DNA from 3 places in the Proteus mirabilis HI4320 genome. Region 3 is predicted to be linked to each of the others. Evidence: riboswitches for the same ligand, from Rfam matches in the RefSeq annotation. Region 3 holds a riboswitch; each other region holds the start of a gene.
What was found. A riboswitch is a leader RNA that binds a small molecule or an ion and turns the genes downstream of it on or off. The one in region 3 is predicted to bind thiamine pyrophosphate.
Positions count from the first base shown of each region.

Region 1: linked by a shared signal. The riboswitch ahead of thiD (bifunctional hydroxymethylpyrimidine kinase/phosphomethylpyrimidine kinase) and the one ahead of thiB (thiamine ABC transporter substrate binding subunit) in region 3 are both predicted to bind thiamine pyrophosphate.
Region 2: linked by a shared signal. The riboswitch ahead of thiC (phosphomethylpyrimidine synthase ThiC) and the one ahead of thiB (thiamine ABC transporter substrate binding subunit) in region 3 are both predicted to bind thiamine pyrophosphate.

Region 1 is NC_010554.1:1,699,089-1,704,911, reverse strand. It holds gene pagP (lipid IV(A) palmitoyltransferase PagP) at 62-700, opposite strand; gene PMI_RS07775 (hypothetical protein) at 1,318-1,962, opposite strand; TPP riboswitch at 2,287-2,375, shown strand; gene thiD (bifunctional hydroxymethylpyrimidine kinase/phosphomethylpyrimidine kinase) at 2,426-3,223, shown strand; gene fbaB (class I fructose-bisphosphate aldolase) at 3,277-4,326, opposite strand; gene yegS (lipid kinase YegS) at 4,376-5,269, opposite strand; gene trhP (prephenate-dependent tRNA uridine(34) hydroxylase TrhP) at 5,578-5,823, opposite strand, start outside.
Region 2 is NC_010554.1:3,042,590-3,048,412, forward strand. It holds gene PMI_RS13690 (YjaG family protein) at 1-320, opposite strand, end outside; gene nfi (deoxyribonuclease V) at 395-1,063, opposite strand; gene hemE (uroporphyrinogen decarboxylase) at 1,056-2,129, opposite strand; gene nudC (NAD(+) diphosphatase) at 2,218-3,003, opposite strand; gene PMI_RS13710 (HAD family hydrolase) at 3,151-3,831, shown strand; TPP riboswitch at 3,876-3,998, shown strand; gene thiC (phosphomethylpyrimidine synthase ThiC) at 4,130-5,823, shown strand, end outside.
Region 3 is NC_010554.1:2,527,098-2,532,920, forward strand. It holds gene lgt (prolipoprotein diacylglyceryl transferase) at 1-80, opposite strand, end outside; gene ptsP (phosphoenolpyruvate--protein phosphotransferase) at 167-2,413, opposite strand; gene rppH (RNA pyrophosphohydrolase) at 2,422-2,952, opposite strand; TPP riboswitch at 3,065-3,157, shown strand; gene thiB (thiamine ABC transporter substrate binding subunit) at 3,222-4,235, shown strand; gene thiP (thiamine/thiamine pyrophosphate ABC transporter permease ThiP) at 4,235-5,815, shown strand; gene thiQ (thiamine ABC transporter ATP-binding protein ThiQ) at 5,808-5,823, shown strand, end outside.

The DNA of each region.
Region 1 (5,823 bases), 830 kb from region 3:
AACGCGATATTAAAAAAGTGACTCTAAAAAGAGTCACTTTATTTTTTATTAGGGCAATCGATCACTGCCAACGTAACCAAGCAAATAAAACATTACCGTTATTATAGGTTCCTGGTACATAAGTCGCCTGTAATGATAAGTGTTCATAACCGACTGACACTAGCGGTAGAGGTAATGGCATAGGAATATAGTTATACTCATGACGAGCAGTCACACTTAAGGTAAAGCCCGCCCCCATGCGAAAACCCTCTCTATCTCCACCGGGATACCACATTTTTTCAAAACCATAGCCCATAATAGGTTGTACACGATTATTGGAATCCATAAAGGCCATAGCATATAAGCCATGCCAATCACCCTCATTATCATAACGATATTTACCCATACCAAATCCCCAAGGCGTTTCGTTATAACGATTGGTTTTTTCTTTATCGTAAGTAAAACGGTTATGCCAAGTCCATACCGGTAAATAGTAGTTATATTGGTCATTATCCCAAGTTTGGGTAAGATTACGTTTAAATTTTCCCCAATAGCTTTCCTCATTTTTTTCTGAGAAAGTGTTCTCTGCTGGCTGAGGTTTTTTTGTCGTAATAGTCTGAGGTGTGTTTTGCGTATTTTCAGAAGCAAAAGCAGGTGCTGTTAACGTAACTGAAAACAGTGTAGCTGCTAATAGGCTAGAGTGAAAATAGGTAGATGACATATATAACTCCGAATACGGCATTGCGGTGGTTCTGGTAATGTTAAAAAAATTTGTGCCATAGTGTTATTGAATTAGTGAAATATTCAGATAAGAGCTATCCGAAATTGAACTATTTTAATAACATTATATTTAATTTCAAATGGTTACAAAGAGATGTATCTCAGTTGCTCCCATTTAAAAGATAATTATTTATAGTATTAGTTAATATAATTGAGGATTTATTAAGCTTAATAATGATACATAATTTATTAGATTTTAGAATAAAACAAACTAAGCAAGATAATAACGATTAAATATTATCTAAAAAACATTATAACATAATATAACGATTACATATCCATCGGTTTTTTTATCGCATATTGAAATATTAATATAACGTTAATAATGAATAGTGTTTGTTATATGGGCAAAATTGCAAAGGAGCAGGATAATAGAGTAATTAATAATGAGAGTTAAATAAAAAAAGCAAAAAACGAAGATGTGTTTATAAAGTGTTTAAGTTTTATGGCTGCTGGATAAAGTGATCACTTCACTATAGCACCCCTAAAGAAGGGGTAAATCTGTGAGTTATGAGTAACGAGGGGAAAACCCACAGATTTTAAGAAAAAATCGTTTAATTATTGAGATAACGGTTCTTTACTAATAACTAATAGTCGATGAGTATGAATATCGCGATCTTTTTCCCAGCAAAACGCATCCCATTTATTATAAAAGTCTTCCACACTATCAATTAAATGTAATGGTCGATCCATTTCAGTGCCATCTGAAGCATAAATATAATATCCTTCACTAAAAGCCCATAAAATCATATCAATCCAAAAACCTTTACCATCAGAGGTTTGTTCCTCATCAGTCACAACAATATTGTGTACTTTTAATAGGTTATAAAAGAAAGTGCGGGGTAAATCTCTTATTACATTGCGATGTTTAGGAAGGCGAGAACGCCATACTTTTATTTGAGTACATGTTGTTTGTCCATAAACGATATCTTGTCGAAATCTTAGTTCAACTAAATAGGCTGTTTCGCTTTCTTTATTAGTAGTAATAAGTCTATATTGATCTCTATGAACAGCTTTAACTAACCGATAGCCCGTAGGAATTTCAAAACCGTCTAAAGAAATATCTTTTACCCCTTGGGTTATAAATTGTATTGTATGTTCAATATTTTTGGCTGGTAGTTTTAATTTCGCATTAAAATCTGCATCAGGAATAAGATAAGGCATTGATTGTCCATTTTGTTGTTGCGATGGTTCATTTTTCATTTAGCCCCTCCGCATATCAGTGGTGGTCAAGAAATGCATTATAAATACCTCATTTAGCAGATTATATATCGATTGTCGTTAAAATGAGCAAAATATTTTATTTTATGCTTATCATTGTTTTATGTTGAGAATATATATTCAAGATTGATAGCTAATAAAATATAAATCATCGAGCCTGCCTCTATTATAGATAAGCTAGATTAATTTATCTTCTAAAATAGAAAAGTTAACTTAAAGCACGTTAAGTGAGCTGATAAAGGTTGTCACTATCAAACTAGCTTCTTTATCTTCTGCATGCGATACTCTTGTGGCTTATATCATATAAGCTTTGGCTCGGGGCGCCTATTGGCTGAGATGAACCCGTATAACCTGATCTGGATAATGCCAGCGTAGGGAAGTCAAGGTCACTGTGCTGATTAACAGAGCCCGACTTTTCTGTAACTGGTAAAGGAGGAGTTAATCAGTGAGATATAACGCGTTGTCTATCGCCGGCACCGATCCGAGTGGTGGGGCGGGGATACAGGCTGATCTGAAAACATTTTCCGCACTGGGTGTATATGGCACAACAGTCATGACTGCACTGGTAGCGCAAAATACCTGTGGTGTACACTCTGTCTATGATTTATCCCCAGATTTTGTCGCAGCACAATTAGATGCGGTACTTTCTGATGTCAGAATAGATAGCGCTAAAATTGGTATGCTTTCTAATGCCAGTATTATTGATGTCGTTTGCGATAAACTGCAGCAATATCCCATTCCTTTTGTCGTACTTGATACTGTTATGCTTGCCAAAAGCGGCGATCCACTGTTACAACCTGATGCTATTGATAAAATGTTCACTCAGTTATTACCCCGCGTTGATTTGATCACGCCAAATCTGCCTGAGGCGGCAGCACTATTAGGTTGTGATATCGCGACAGATGAAACAACTATGAAACAACAAGGTGAAGCATTACTTTATCAAGGTTGTCAGGCGGTATTGATGAAAGGGGGCCATTTAAGCGAGAAAGAAAGTCCTGATTGGTTATTGACCCAAGATGGGCAATGGCGATTTACTTCACCGCGCATCAATACAAAAAATACTCACGGTACGGGATGCACACTTTCAGCCGCTTTAGCTGCTATTCGTCCTCAAGTTTCTGATTGGCAAAGTTGTGTTGAACAAGCAAAAGCCTATTTACAGCAAGCGTTAGAACAGGCAGACAGTTTAGAGGTGGGACAAGGTTTCGGCCCTGTACATCATTTTCATCGCTGGTGGTGATATCAAAAAGCCCCTATTAAAGGGGCTTCAATGCGTAATTTAATCGTAAAAAATTAAGCAATAGTCACAGATTTATCTAAATAGACATCTTGTACGGCATTAATTAGAGCAACACCGTCTTTCATGGATTTCTTAAAGGCTTTACGACCTAAGATAAGCCCCATGCCCCCAGCACGTTTATTAATGACTGCAGTACGTACTGCATCAGCAAGATCATTATTACCCGATGCTCCACCTGAGTTAATTAATCCTGCACGTCCCATATAGCAGTTAGCTAATTGGTAACGCACTAAATCAATGGGGTTTTCGCTCGTCAGTTTAGTGTAAACACGCTCATCAGTATGACCAAAACCAATCGCTTTAAAGCCACCGTTATTTTCAGCCATTTTCTGTTTAACAATATCGGCACCAATGGTTGATGCTAAATGGTTAGCTTGACCTGTTAAATCAGCACTTGCATGGTAATCAACCCCATCTTTCTTAAAGGCTGGATTACGTAAATATGCCCATAATACGGTAACCATGCCTAATTCATGGGCACGTTCAAATGCCATCGAGATCTCTTCGATTTGGCGGCGGCTTTCTGGAGAACCAAAATAGATAGTCGCACCTACAGCAACAGCGCCCATTTCAAAGGCTTGTTCAACACTGGCATATAGCGTTTGGTCGTATTGAGTTGGATAGCTTAATGTTTCGTTATGATTAAGTTTTACCAAAAATGGGATTTTGTGTGCATAACGACGAGAAACAGAAGCTAGAACACCATAGGTGGAAGCAACACAGTTACATCCGGCTTCAATGGCAAGCTCAACAATATTTTTGGGATCAAAATAGAGTGGGTTCGCGGCAAATGAGGCAGCGGCAGAGTGTTCAACACCCTGATCGACAGGTAAAATAGAAAGATAACCCGTTCCTGCTAAACGACCATGGTTAAACAGGGTTTGCATAGAACGCAATACGGTATTAGGGCGATTGTTATCAATCATCACACGATCAACAAAGTCAGAACCTGGCAGGTAGAGATTTTCGCTTGGGATGGTTTGGCAGCGATGTTCCAATAATGAGTTAGCATCAGCACCTAACAAACTTACTATATCAGTCATTACTTACTCCAGTTCACGATGAGATGATAGTGATTGTCATTTATCTACATTAAGATAACAAGTCACATTGGGGCGGTAACCGGCAGTGGATCGCTTCAGGTAGTACAATAAATTCAAATTTATCCCCTAAAAGGGGTTCACCATCTAAATTAAATACCATTTCATGAGCCGCACTAATAGTGACCCAATCACTTTCTCGCTCAATAATTTTGTCATTTTTCTTACGATCGAACAGACTGGTTAATAGAGAAGGAAGCAATTCACGGGCTTCAACAAGGGTAATATTGAGTTTATTGTCATTAATCAGTGCTTCGGGGCAAAGTTGTTGTCCACCTCCCGCTTGGCGTCCATTACCAATACCGATAATTAAAGCTTCACCTTTCCAATGAAAATTTTCAGCTTCAACGGTGCATTGATCCGCTTTTAAGGTATCAATACGCAATAAACCATTAATAAAATAAGCAGCACCACCTAAGGCAGATTTTAGTGCTTCAGGGGTTTCAGTGGTGATCTTGGTACCAAAGCCTCCTGAGGCCATATTGATAAAGTAATGTGTTTTGTTCACATTAATAATATCGACAGGAACGGCGCGACCTTTAATCGCTAAACTGAGCGCTTTGTCCATCTCTAATGGGATTTGTGCACTGGTGGCAAAATCATTTGCAGTCCCTAAAGGGATAATGCCTAACGCGGGGGGCGAAGAGGGGGCTAAACGAACCAGCTCAGAGGCGACATTGTTGATCGTACCATCACCCCCTGCGGCGATAATGGTTTGCGCTTGAATATGTAGTGCTTCTTGCACAAAGCGTTGAATATCACTTGATTCCCATGTCACTCTGACTTGGATATCATTACCTTCCTTGCGTTGTTGATAAACCGCTTGTCGCAGAGCCTCATTGCCTGAGTTTTTTCCATTGATAATCAGCAAACTGATTTGGCCCATCAATATGACTCCTTAATTAATATGACTTATTTAAAGATAATGGATATTAGGCGAATTACCATTTTTTTTACAAAGTATCACCAAAGCCAAAAGCAATTTACGTTACTCAAAAAATAATAATAAAAATAGCGGGGGATAAAAAAAGAAAAGGCAAATCCAAGGGAGATTGGATTTGCCAAGGAGGTGGTTCCTAGTCTTACTGTATTCATTCTAGTTCTTTATTTTTCGAAATAGATAATACGGCAAATGAATAGGTATTGATGTGATCTATCTTTGAAATTGACCACATCAAATCAGATAATGATGATTTACTTCACTTCTACCGCATCAATTTTATGAGGTTGACGGGTTGTCGTTCCTGGCAGATTACGAATAAGCAGTGCAAAGTTTAAATCAACATCGTCAGGAACAGGTAAATAAACCACATGGCCATTACCCGGAGCAACATCTGTCGGTTGTTGTTTTTTATTAAATAACGCATCTAAAGTGAATTGAATATTTCCTGTTGGTGTCATTAGCTCTAAGCTATCACCTAAGATAAATTTATTTTTAAC
Region 2 (5,823 bases), 520 kb from region 3:
CGAGAATGAATAAGCTCACTCAGTGCCACACAGGCGTCGATTGCAGGATAGACACCATAAATATCAAACTGAGATGCATCAGGAATAGCTTCTTCTAATTTCTCTAATTGAGAATCAAAATTCACCTTCGCATCTTTTACCGTTAAAGTTTCCCAAACTAGATCGAGAATACGACGATACAGGGTTGGATCAGTAAATCCTGTTTCGCGACAAAATACCTGATAATTTGGATACATTCTCTCACACAGGCACGCCATAAACGTTAAGTGTTGCCAACTTTCAAGCTTTTCTAAACGTAAATGGATTGGGTTCTTCAACATTAGTGATTACTCATTTTCTTAACTTAGCCGCAGTTTACCTGAAAATTGAAAATATCCACATATTTACCGCCGATTTAGAGCTTATTCTTATTCAATTGCTCAAATAATCGCCTATTTGAGGCAATACCATCGGCCCAACGAGTCGGTTCAGGTAATCGATATCCATTTATACAGCGTTTTACCCACGCTAATGCACTCTCCATACTCACTTTATAGCCTGGAGAAATATATAAAGGTTTACATCTTTTTTTACTACGATAAATCCAACCTAACTGCTCATCCTTATCCATTAATTTTTCCGTACTTCCTACATCGTCGTCTAATTTTTTATCATCACCACATAAACGACTTTTTGCCACACCGATGGTTGGAATATCGGCTAAGAGTCCAAAATGACTTGCCACCCCTAACCGTCTAGGATGTGCGATCCCTTGACCATCAACAAAAACAAGTTGCGGTTTTTGCTTGATGCCCTGCCAAGCTTTTAATAACGCAGGACACTCACGGAATGAAAGGAGTCCGGGAATATAAGGTAGTAATGTTGCAATACGGGCTATTTGATATTCAACAATTTCAAAGGAGGGATAATGCATAACAACAATAGCGGCACGAGTGACCGCACCGCTATTTTCAAATCCGACATCGGCACCTGCAATATAAGTTGGTGCCATAAATTGGTCGGTTAAGATAATCTGTTGAGCTTTCTCTGTCTGCTCTTGACGTAATTGCTGAGTATTAATCATTATCCTGATGATAAGGCTTCGATAGACGGTGAACCGCATCAATAAATGCTCCAGCATGCGCTGGTGGAACATCTTGATGAATACCGTGCCCAAGATTAAAGACATGACCAGTACCTTTGCCAAAGCCAGCTAAAATCGTAGCGACTTCTTGTTCTATTCTTGCTGGTGGCGCATACAACATAGAAGGATCCATATTACCTTGTAAGGCAACCTTATCACCGACTCGACGGCGAGCATCTTCGATATCAATCGTCCAATCAAGTCCTAATGCATCACAACCTGTGGCTGCCATCGCTTCTAACCAACGCCCACCACCTTTAGTAAATAAGGTGACCGGAACTTTTCTGCCCTCATTCTCACGAATAAGACCATCAACAATCTTATGCATGTATTGTAATGAGAACAATTGATAATCGCGTCCTGTTAGCACACCTCCCCATGTATCGAAGATCATGATGGATTGTGCCCCTGCTTTAATCTGAGCATTCAAATAAAGGATAACGCTATCCGCCAGTTTATCCAGTAATAGATGCAGAGCTTGTGGCTCGCTATACATCATTTTTTTAATTTTTGTGAACGCCTTACTACTTCCACCTTCAATCATATAAGTAGCTAGTGTCCATGGACTACCTGAAAAACCAATTAATGGCACATTACCTTGCAATGCATGACGAATTGCACGTACCGCATTCATGACATAACCTAATTCATCTTCCGGATCGGGAATAGGTAATTTTTTTATATCATCAAGGCTATTTATCGGTGTTTTAAAACGAGGACCTTCCCCTGTTTCAAAATACAGACCTAATCCCATCGCATCAGGGATAGTTAAAATATCAGAAAATAGGATAGCGGCATCTAAAGGAAAACGTCTTAAAGGCTGTAAGGTAACTTCGCATGCCAATTCGGTATTTTTGCACAATGAGATGAAGTCTCCCGCCTGTGCTCGTGTTTCCTTGTATTCAGGAAGGTATCTGCCTGCCTGACGCATCATCCAAACAGGGGTGACATCAACAGGTTGGCGCAACAGCGCACGTAAATAGCGGTCGTTTTTCAACTCACTCATGTCTAACTCCATTAATAGTAATAGGGCCGCAAAATAGCGTGTAGTGTAACATGTTGGAAAAATAACAGTTGGCAGGCAACACCTTTATTTAGCTATTTTCTTCATCTTGTCTAATATTCGCTATCGTATCTTCTATTAAACGTCGCGCAATAGTATCAGAAGGTGGTATTTGTGGTAACTCATCATAGCGATACCATGCTGCACTGATTAATTCCGAAGGATCATGTCGTAACTCTCCCCCTGCATAATCGGCAAGAAAACCCATCATAAGAGAATGAGGGAAAGGCCATGGTTGTGAAGAAACATAACGAATATTGCGAATATGAATATGACTTTCTTCAAAAACTTCGCGAGCTACCGCATCTTCTAAGCTTTCCCCTACTTCAACAAAACCAGCTAAAACGGTGTAGAGTGGTGAATGTTTATGCCTAACATGGTGTGCTAATAGAATTTTATCTTTATTACGAATACCAACAATAATACAAGGTGCTATTTGTGGGTAATAACGCTCATGACAGTTATCACATAAACATGCCCATTCACTCTCACTATGGCGCATTTTAGCCCCACAATAGCCACAAAACCGATGAGAACGATAAAATTCAGCAAGTTGAACACCACGACCGACTAATTTAAATAACTTTTCATCTTGAGATGCGATAAGCCTTGGTGAACACATATCGCTTTCCATTTTGTCATAAATCAGCCAGACATTTTCTCCTTGCCATTCCCCAACAATTTTGGCTTGTTTACCCACAAGTCCCCAATCTGTTGCTAAACCAAATGGAAGTTCACCTTTGGGTAACCAAACTCGGCCGCCTAGGCTGACTGTCCACCAGCCTTTTTCACCACCTGTTAGCGTATATAAATGCATAGTAATAATTCTATCTTAGTTAATGATATACAATAGAGGATACTCTCTTTCACAAGAGCCGCTCAATGAATTATGTCGCTACGCCAAAATTCATCTATACCTCCATGGTAAAAATATAAATTGTATTTATAAATAAGGTTCACTCGAATGACAAACATAACGAAACATAAGATCGCTATTTTTGATTTAGATGAAACACTGTTAGCCGGAGATTCTAGCTGTTTATGGACAAATTACTTGTGGGAGAAAAAGAGAGTCACTGATCCTGCTTTTTTAGCTTTAGATAAACAAATGATCGCTGACTATTACGCAGAAAGGCTCAATATAAATAAGTACTTACACCAACATTTATCTTATTTTAATCAGCATAATATTGAAGAAATAAATCAATGGGTTACTGATTTTACTCATACCATAATCAAGCCATTGCTCTATCCTCAAGGCATTAATACTATAAACCTATACCGACAACAAAATATCCCCGTTATCATTATCTCTGCAACTATGTCTTTTCTGGTACATGCGATTGCAAAACAACTTAATGCTGATATTTCTATGGGCATTGATATGCAGATAAAAAATAATCATTATACAGGCCATATTGAGGGTATTCCTACCTTTAGAGAGGGTAAAGTCACTCGACTCAATCAGTGGAAAGAACAAAACAACATTAAGGATTCTTATATTTATTTCTATACTGACTCAGCCAACGATCTCCCTTTATGCTATCAAGCAAATGAGGTTATCACCATTAACGCCGATGAAAGATTAAGCCAAATAGCAACAGAAAAAGAATGGCAACAGTGCTACTGGCAGTTAAATAAATAATCATTATCGGGCTTGTAGTTTTTAAGATCTTTAATATACTGTGGGCATTCTTGTCGGAGTGCCTAGTGTTTATAAGGCTATTTTTAACACAGGCTGAGACCGTTAATTCGGGATCCGCGGAACCTGATCGGGCTAATACCCGCGAAGGGAACAAGAGTCATTCGACCTTTAGATAGCTTCATTGTGTCTATTTTTTACACTCTTATCTGTCGATACTCCCTGCGACCTCCAGACAAGCATTTTTCTCAATATTCACCCGACAAGCCTTGTGCTTGATTGATATTTATTAGGAAATGCTATGTCCAAAAATCAAACTATCTCTATTAAAGATGTTTCGCCCACTGCGAATAAACAGCGCCCACGTAAAGAACAACGCGATGCAGCGCAATCCTTTATTAGCACTATTCAAGGTATTAATTTTCCCAATTCAAAACGTATTTATATCACTGGTACTCGTTCAGATATTCAAGTGCCAATGCGTGAGATCCAACTTGATAAGACCCTGATCGGTGGCTCAAAAGAAGATCCTATTTTTGAAGAGAATGAACCTATTCCAGTCTATGACACTTCAGGGCCTTATGGTGATCCAACTTCTCAACTTGACGTTAATCTTGGCTTAAAAAAAATTCGCCAACCATGGATTGATGCGCGTAATGATACCGAACCTCTTTCACACTTAAGTTCTGATTTCACTCAACAACGCCTTACTGATGCAGGATTAGAACATCTACGCTTTCCGTTAAAACCCAGCCCTAGAAAAGCGCTAAATAATAAGAGAGTGACGCAATTACATTACGCTCGCAAAGGTATTATTACGCCAGAAATGGAATTTATTGCCATTCGAGAAAATATGGGGCGAGAACGTATTCGTAGCGAAGTATTACGCCAACAACATGCCGGATTTAGCTTTGGTGCACATTTACCTGACAATATTACGCCTGAGTTTGTACGCCAAGAAGTTGCTGCTGGTCGTGCCATTATTCCTGCCAATATCAATCACCCAGAATCTGAGCCGATGATTATTGGCCGTAATTTCTTAGTTAAGGTGAATGCTAATATCGGCAACTCTTCGGTTACCTCATCTATCGAAGAAGAAGTAGAAAAACTGATTTGGTCAACACGTTGGGGGGCCGATACCGTGATGGATCTGTCAACTGGACGTTATATCCACGAAACACGTGAATGGATCATCCGTAATAGCCCAGTCCCTATTGGTACTGTTCCTATTTATCAAGCTCTCGAAAAAGTTAACGGTATTGCAGAAGATCTCACTTGGGAAATGTTCCGTGATACTTTATTAGAACAAGCGGAACAAGGGGTGGATTATTTCACTATCCATGCAGGTGTCCTATTACGCTATGTTCCTATGACCGCAAAACGTTTAACGGGTATTGTCTCTCGTGGTGGTTCAATTATGGCGAAGTGGTGTTTATCACACCATAAAGAAAATTTCCTCTATACCCACTTCCGAGAGATTTGCGAAATCTGCACCGCTTATGATGTTTCATTATCATTAGGTGATGGTCTAAGACCTGGCTCTATCCAAGATGCTAACGATGAAGCACAGTTCGCTGAATTACATACCTTGGGTGAATTAACAAAGATTGCTTGGGAATATGATGTACAAGTCATGATTGAAGGCCCAGGTCATGTACCAATGCAGATGATACGTCGCAATATGACGGAAGAACTAGAGCATTGTCATGAAGCCCCCTTCTATACATTAGGCCCTCTAACAACTGATATAGCACCGGGCTACGATCATTTTACTTCCGGTATTGGCGCTGCAATGATTGGCTGGTTTGGCTGTGCCATGCTCTGTTATGTCACTCCGAAAGAGCATCTCGGACTCCCCAATAAAGAAGATGTGAAACAAGGTCTTATTACTTATAAAATCGCCGCCCATGCTGCTGATCTTGCCAAAGGACATCCCGGCGCGCAAATTCGTGATAACGCCATGTCTAAAGCCCGTTTTGAGTTTCGATGGGAAGA
Region 3 (5,823 bases):
CCGTACCAGTGCAAAGATACTGGCCCGATAGAAAACATAACTGGATCGATTTCTGGAAATTTAAGGTAGTTTATACTCATTCTTCCCTACTTCACTTTATTAATGATTTTCTATCTATGGGTCGATGTGGATAACCCCTTAGACAAAAAGTTTATACGAAGGCCTATCAGATACCTCCGCGAATTAATCCACCTAATCCTTGTCTTTCCATAAAATCAGCAGACAATTTTTTTATCTCTATTGCCGTTTCAGCTTTCAACACCTGTTGCATAAAAGGCTGTAAGATAGCAGGATCTAGATGGCGCAATAAGTATTTTACCCTAGGTAAACTACGGCCACTCATGCTTAACTGACGAAAACCTAGCCCTATTAGTAGCAATGCCCCCATCGGCGTACCCGCCATTTCACCACAAACACTGACTGGTAACTGATAACGTTGGCATTCTAAAGCAATAATATTAAGCGAACGCAGTAATGCAGGATGCAAATTATCATAGAGCAGTGCTACATGGGTATTATTACGATCGACTGCAAGTAAATATTGCGTTAAATCATTGGTACCAATCGAGATAAAATCTACTCGATGTGCTAATTGCGGTAACATAAAGACCAATGAGGGGACTTCAAGCATGATCCCCACAGGTGGTAGAATGCATTCGCATTTCATTTCTCGGCTAACTTCAGCACATGCTCTTAGTAACAATGCTTTCGCTTCTTCAATTTCATCAATACTTGTCACCATCGGCAACAATATTTTCAAATTTTTAAATTCAAGATTAGCTTTTAACATCGCTCGTAGTTGGATCAGAAATATTTCTGGCTGATCGAGTAATATTCTGATCCCCCGCCACCCTAAACAAGGGTTCTCCTCATTTATCGGCATATAAGGAAGCTGTTTATCTGCACCTATATCTAAAGCACGTAGTACGACGGGTTTATTGGGAAAAAATGATAAGATTTCACGATAACGGTTTTTTTGTTCATCTTCGGAAGGAAAACCGCTTTGTAACATAAAAGGGATTTCTGTGCGATAAAGACCGACACCATCTATGCCAACGCTAATACGTTGTTCATATTTAATGCTTAGCCCTGCATTTAATTGCACACTGATGGATTCACCATTTTTTAATACCGCTTGCTGTTCAAGCTGCTCTTCAGCAAGTTGACTCAATACTCTTTCTTCATCAATAATTTGCCGATATTCCTGCATGATAAAGGGTTCTGGTTCAATAAAAATCTCACCACGATAACCATCAAGAATCAGCATTCGGTTGTGAAGTAGCTCCGGTTGAATATCTGCCCCCATAATGGCAGGGATCCCCATTGCTCGAACTAAAATCGCTGAGTGTGAATGAGTCGCACCATCACGAACTATCACCCCCGCCAGTTGTTGTTCTGGCAACTCAGCCAATAGATTGGCACTAAGCTCATCCGCCACAAGAATAAAGCGATCTGGCCATGTATTTGTCGTGCTGAGATCATCATCTAAATGAAATAGTAAGCGCTGACCTAATGCTTTTAAATCTGAAGCTCGTTCTCGCATATAACTATCTTTAAGACTTGAGAACTGTGCAGAAAACTTCTCTATCACCACTTTTACTGCCCACTCAGCAACATAGCCTTGTTGTATAACCCCAGTCATTTTTTGTCTTAATTGGGGATCGTTAAGTAAATGCGAATAGAGATCGAAAATAGCCGCACTCTCTTTTTGTGAATTTGCCATAAAGCGCTTACTAAAACGGCGACACTCCGATGTCGCATCTTCTAAGGCGACCGTTAATCGGTTTAATTCACTTTTTATATCCAGTGCGCTGGCTTTAAAAACATGATCTAAGGTTGGCTGAGACATCTCTTGCCAACCATATGCCATCACTACCCCCGTAGAAACGGATAGGGCTTTAATACGGCTTTGACGATATTGTCCAAATAATCCTTTCGTTTGCACTTGCGACAATATCGCCCCTAATTGGGTGGCCAGTGTCACCATAAAAGATTCTTCGCTTTCATTAAATAAGCGTCGCTCTTTTTGCTGAACCACCAGCACCCCAAGTAACTGACGACGATAGACAATGGGCACGCCGAGAAAAGCGCGCAGATCATCCTCTTTTACTTGTGGCAGATAGGTAAAATTAGGATGTTCACGAATATCAGCCAGATTAATCAGCTCAGAAAGACGTCCTACTTCACCCACCACCCCCTCATCAAATGAGAGGCTGACGGCACGCCCTTTCGGCTTTTTCAATCCTTTTGTGGCCATTAAATAGAAACAGCGATGAGGAATATCGGCAAGATAAATAGAACACACATCCGTGTGCATAGCTTGACACGTTTCTTTCACTAATAGTTCAAGTGCTTCTGGCAGACTCGCTGCCATAGCCACTTTTTCTACAATTTCCCGCAAACGTGTCAGCATAGTGTTATCTAATACCTTTTACGGCGATATCCATAGGAAGGACGAGACATAGACACTTGTTCTTGTAATGGCATAACTACTGGTGCGAACTCTTTCATCACGCGACGATATACATCTCGCTTAAAAGAGACGACTTGACGAACAGGATACCAATAGCTAACCCAACGCCAACCATCAAACTCTGGCGTTTTGCTCTGCTGAACATTAATGTCCTTGTCGTTACTTGTTAACTGCAAAAGGAACCAACGCTGTTTTTGTCCAATACAAACAGGTTTTGTGTCCCAACGCACCAAACGCTTAGGTAACTTGTAACGTAACCAGTTACGCGTGGAGGCAAGGATTTTAACATCCTTACGACTTAATCCAACTTCTTCGAACAACTCACGATACATGGCTTGTTCTGGTGATTCTCCAGGATTAATTCCCCCTTGAGGAAATTGCCATGAATGTTGTCCATAGCGACGGGCCCAAAGCACTTGCCCTTGCCGATTACAAATTACAATCCCCACATTCGGGCGGTAGCCATCATCATCGATCACCAGACTACCTCAATAACCAAACTTGAAAGATAACTCATTGTTTCATACTACCCACAAACGGTAAACCACTATCAACAGACTTTGCACAACGTGAGTATTTATCTACAATGGGAATGTCTCAACGGGGTGCTTTTTTTAAGCTGAGAAAAACTCGTGGAACCTGATCCAGCTAATACTGGCGTAGGGATTTGAGTCAGGATGGCGCAATAATAACTCATTTGCCTCCTCACTCCTCAGATCCTACTTGACTTTTTACTGAGGAAAATAGCGTGTTAATAAATTCTCTTCGTTCAACTCTCTTATTCAGTGCACTAGGTTTGTTCAGTGCTTTTGCCACAAATGCACAACAAACCAAACCCACACTTACCGTCTATACCTATGACTCTTTTACCGCGGATTGGGGGCCTGGTCCGGCAATTAAAAAAGCATTTGAACAACAATGTGATTGTGAGCTAAAACTGGTTGCCCTTTCGGATGGGGTTTCTCTCCTTAATCGTTTACGTATGGAAGGGAGTAAAAGTAAGGCAGATATTATTTTAGGGCTAGATAACAATCTTATTCATGCGGCAAAACAGACCGGACTTTTTGCACCAAGCAATATTGATACATCAAAACTAGCATTACCTGAAAAATGGACTGATGACACTTTTGTGCCTTATGACTACGGTTATTTCGCTTTTATTTACGATAAAAATCGTATTACTCATCCCCCTAAAAGCATGGATGAGCTGTTAAATAGCCAACAGCCGTGGAAAATCCTTTATCAAGATCCACGTACCAGTACCCCCGGCTTAGGCTTAATGTTATGGATGCAATCACTGTATCCAAACAATACCGCTGAGCAGTGGCAAAAATTGGCGAATAAAACACTGACAGTAACCAAAGGCTGGAGTGAGTCCTATGGCTTATTCTTGAAAGGAGAAGGGGATTTTGTGCTTAGTTACACCTCATCTCCGGGCTACCATATTTTGGCTGATAAAAAAGACAATTATGCGGCAGCTATTTTTGATGAAGGACACTATTTACAGGTAGAAGTTGCAGCCAAGCTAAAATCCAGCAAACAGCCAGAATTAGCTCAGCAATTTATGCAATTTATGCTAACCCCCGCTTTCCAAGAAACCATCCCAACCACTAATTGGATGTATCCTGTTATTGATATGCCACTACCTGAGGTCTACTCCGTTATGCCTAAACCGCAAAAGTCATTACAATTTGATGCTGATGTGGTAGCCAAAGAGCGCCAAACATGGACACGTAATTGGCAATCTGCGGTTAGCCGCTAATGGGTAAATGGCTTATCCCGGGGCTATGCGCCTCGGGATTATTACTTACCGTCGCCCTTCTCTCCTTCGGTGCTTTATGGTTTAACGCGCCAAGTGGTGATTTATCGACTATTTTTGCTGATAGTTACCTATGGCATGTGGTGCGCTTTACTTTTTGGCAAGCATTTTTATCCGCGCTATTTTCCATTTTACCGGCAATTTGGTTAGCAAAAGCGCTCTATCGACGCCAGTTTGTTGGCAGAACGCTCTTTTTACGCTTATGTGCAATGAGTTTAGTTCTACCGGTGTTAGTGGCGCTATTTGGCATTTTAACTGTGTATGGTCGCATGGGGTGGCTGGCTCAAATATGCCAATGGTTAGGGATTGATTACCATTTTACGCCTTATGGTTTACAAGGCATTTTACTCGCACATATTTTTTTCAATATGCCACTGGCTACCAGAATGTTGTTACAAGCCTTGGAAAGTATTTCTACCGAGCAACGCCAATTAGCATCACAATTGGGAATGAATGGCTGGCAACGTTTTCGTTTTCTCGAGTGGCCCTATTTATGGCGACAAATCCTGCCTACTGCATCACTGATTTTTATGCTCTGCTTTGCAAGTTTCGCGACTGTATTAGCGCTGGGAGGTGGGCCTGCGGCAACAACTGTTGAATTGGCAATTTATCAAGCATTAAGTTATGACTACGATTTACATCGTGCAGCGCTATTAGCATTAATTCAGCTATTTTGCTGCTTAGGATTAGTACTTGTTAGCCAAAAATTAAAGGGAACACTCTTTGTCGGTAGTCATCAAAAACTAAGCTGGCGTGATCCTAGCGACTCATTAATCAATAAAATAACGGATAGTTTAATTATCGTACTTGCTATGCTCTTTTTACTTCCTCCGTTATTAGCGGTGATAAGTGATGGCTTAAACAGTCAATTATTAGGTGTTCTACAACAGCCGGTACTTTGGCAAGCCTTTACAACATCATTAATTATTGCACTTGGCGCTGGGGGACTTTGTGTTATTTTAACGATGATGTTGCTCTGGAGTAGTCGAGAATTACGCTTACGCCATTTTAAAAAGGCCGGACAAGCGCTGGAAATGAGTGGACTCATTATTCTGGCTATGCCGGGCATTGTATTAGCGACGGGCTTTTTTCTATTATTAAACAGCACAACCGGATTACCTGAATCTCCCTATCTTTTAGTGATCCTCACTAATGCGCTTATGGCTATTCCATATGCTTTAAAAGTACTTGAAAACCCAATGAATGATATTGCAGCCCGCTATAATCTATTATGTGCTTCCCTTAATTTGCGAGGTATTAATCGTCTACGTTGGATAGAGCTACGCGCTTTGAAAAAGCCACTATCACAAGCACTGGCTTTTGCTTGTGTCATTTCCATTGGTGATTTTGGTATTGTTGCCTTATTTGGAAATGAAACTTTTAGAACATTACCTTTTTACCTCTATCAGCAAATCGGTGCTTATCACACACAAGATGGCGCTGTCACCGCGATGCTCCTTTTGCTGTTATGTTTCACGCTTTTTAGCCTTATCGAACGCGTTTCAGGAAAATCCTATGATTAAGTTAGAGC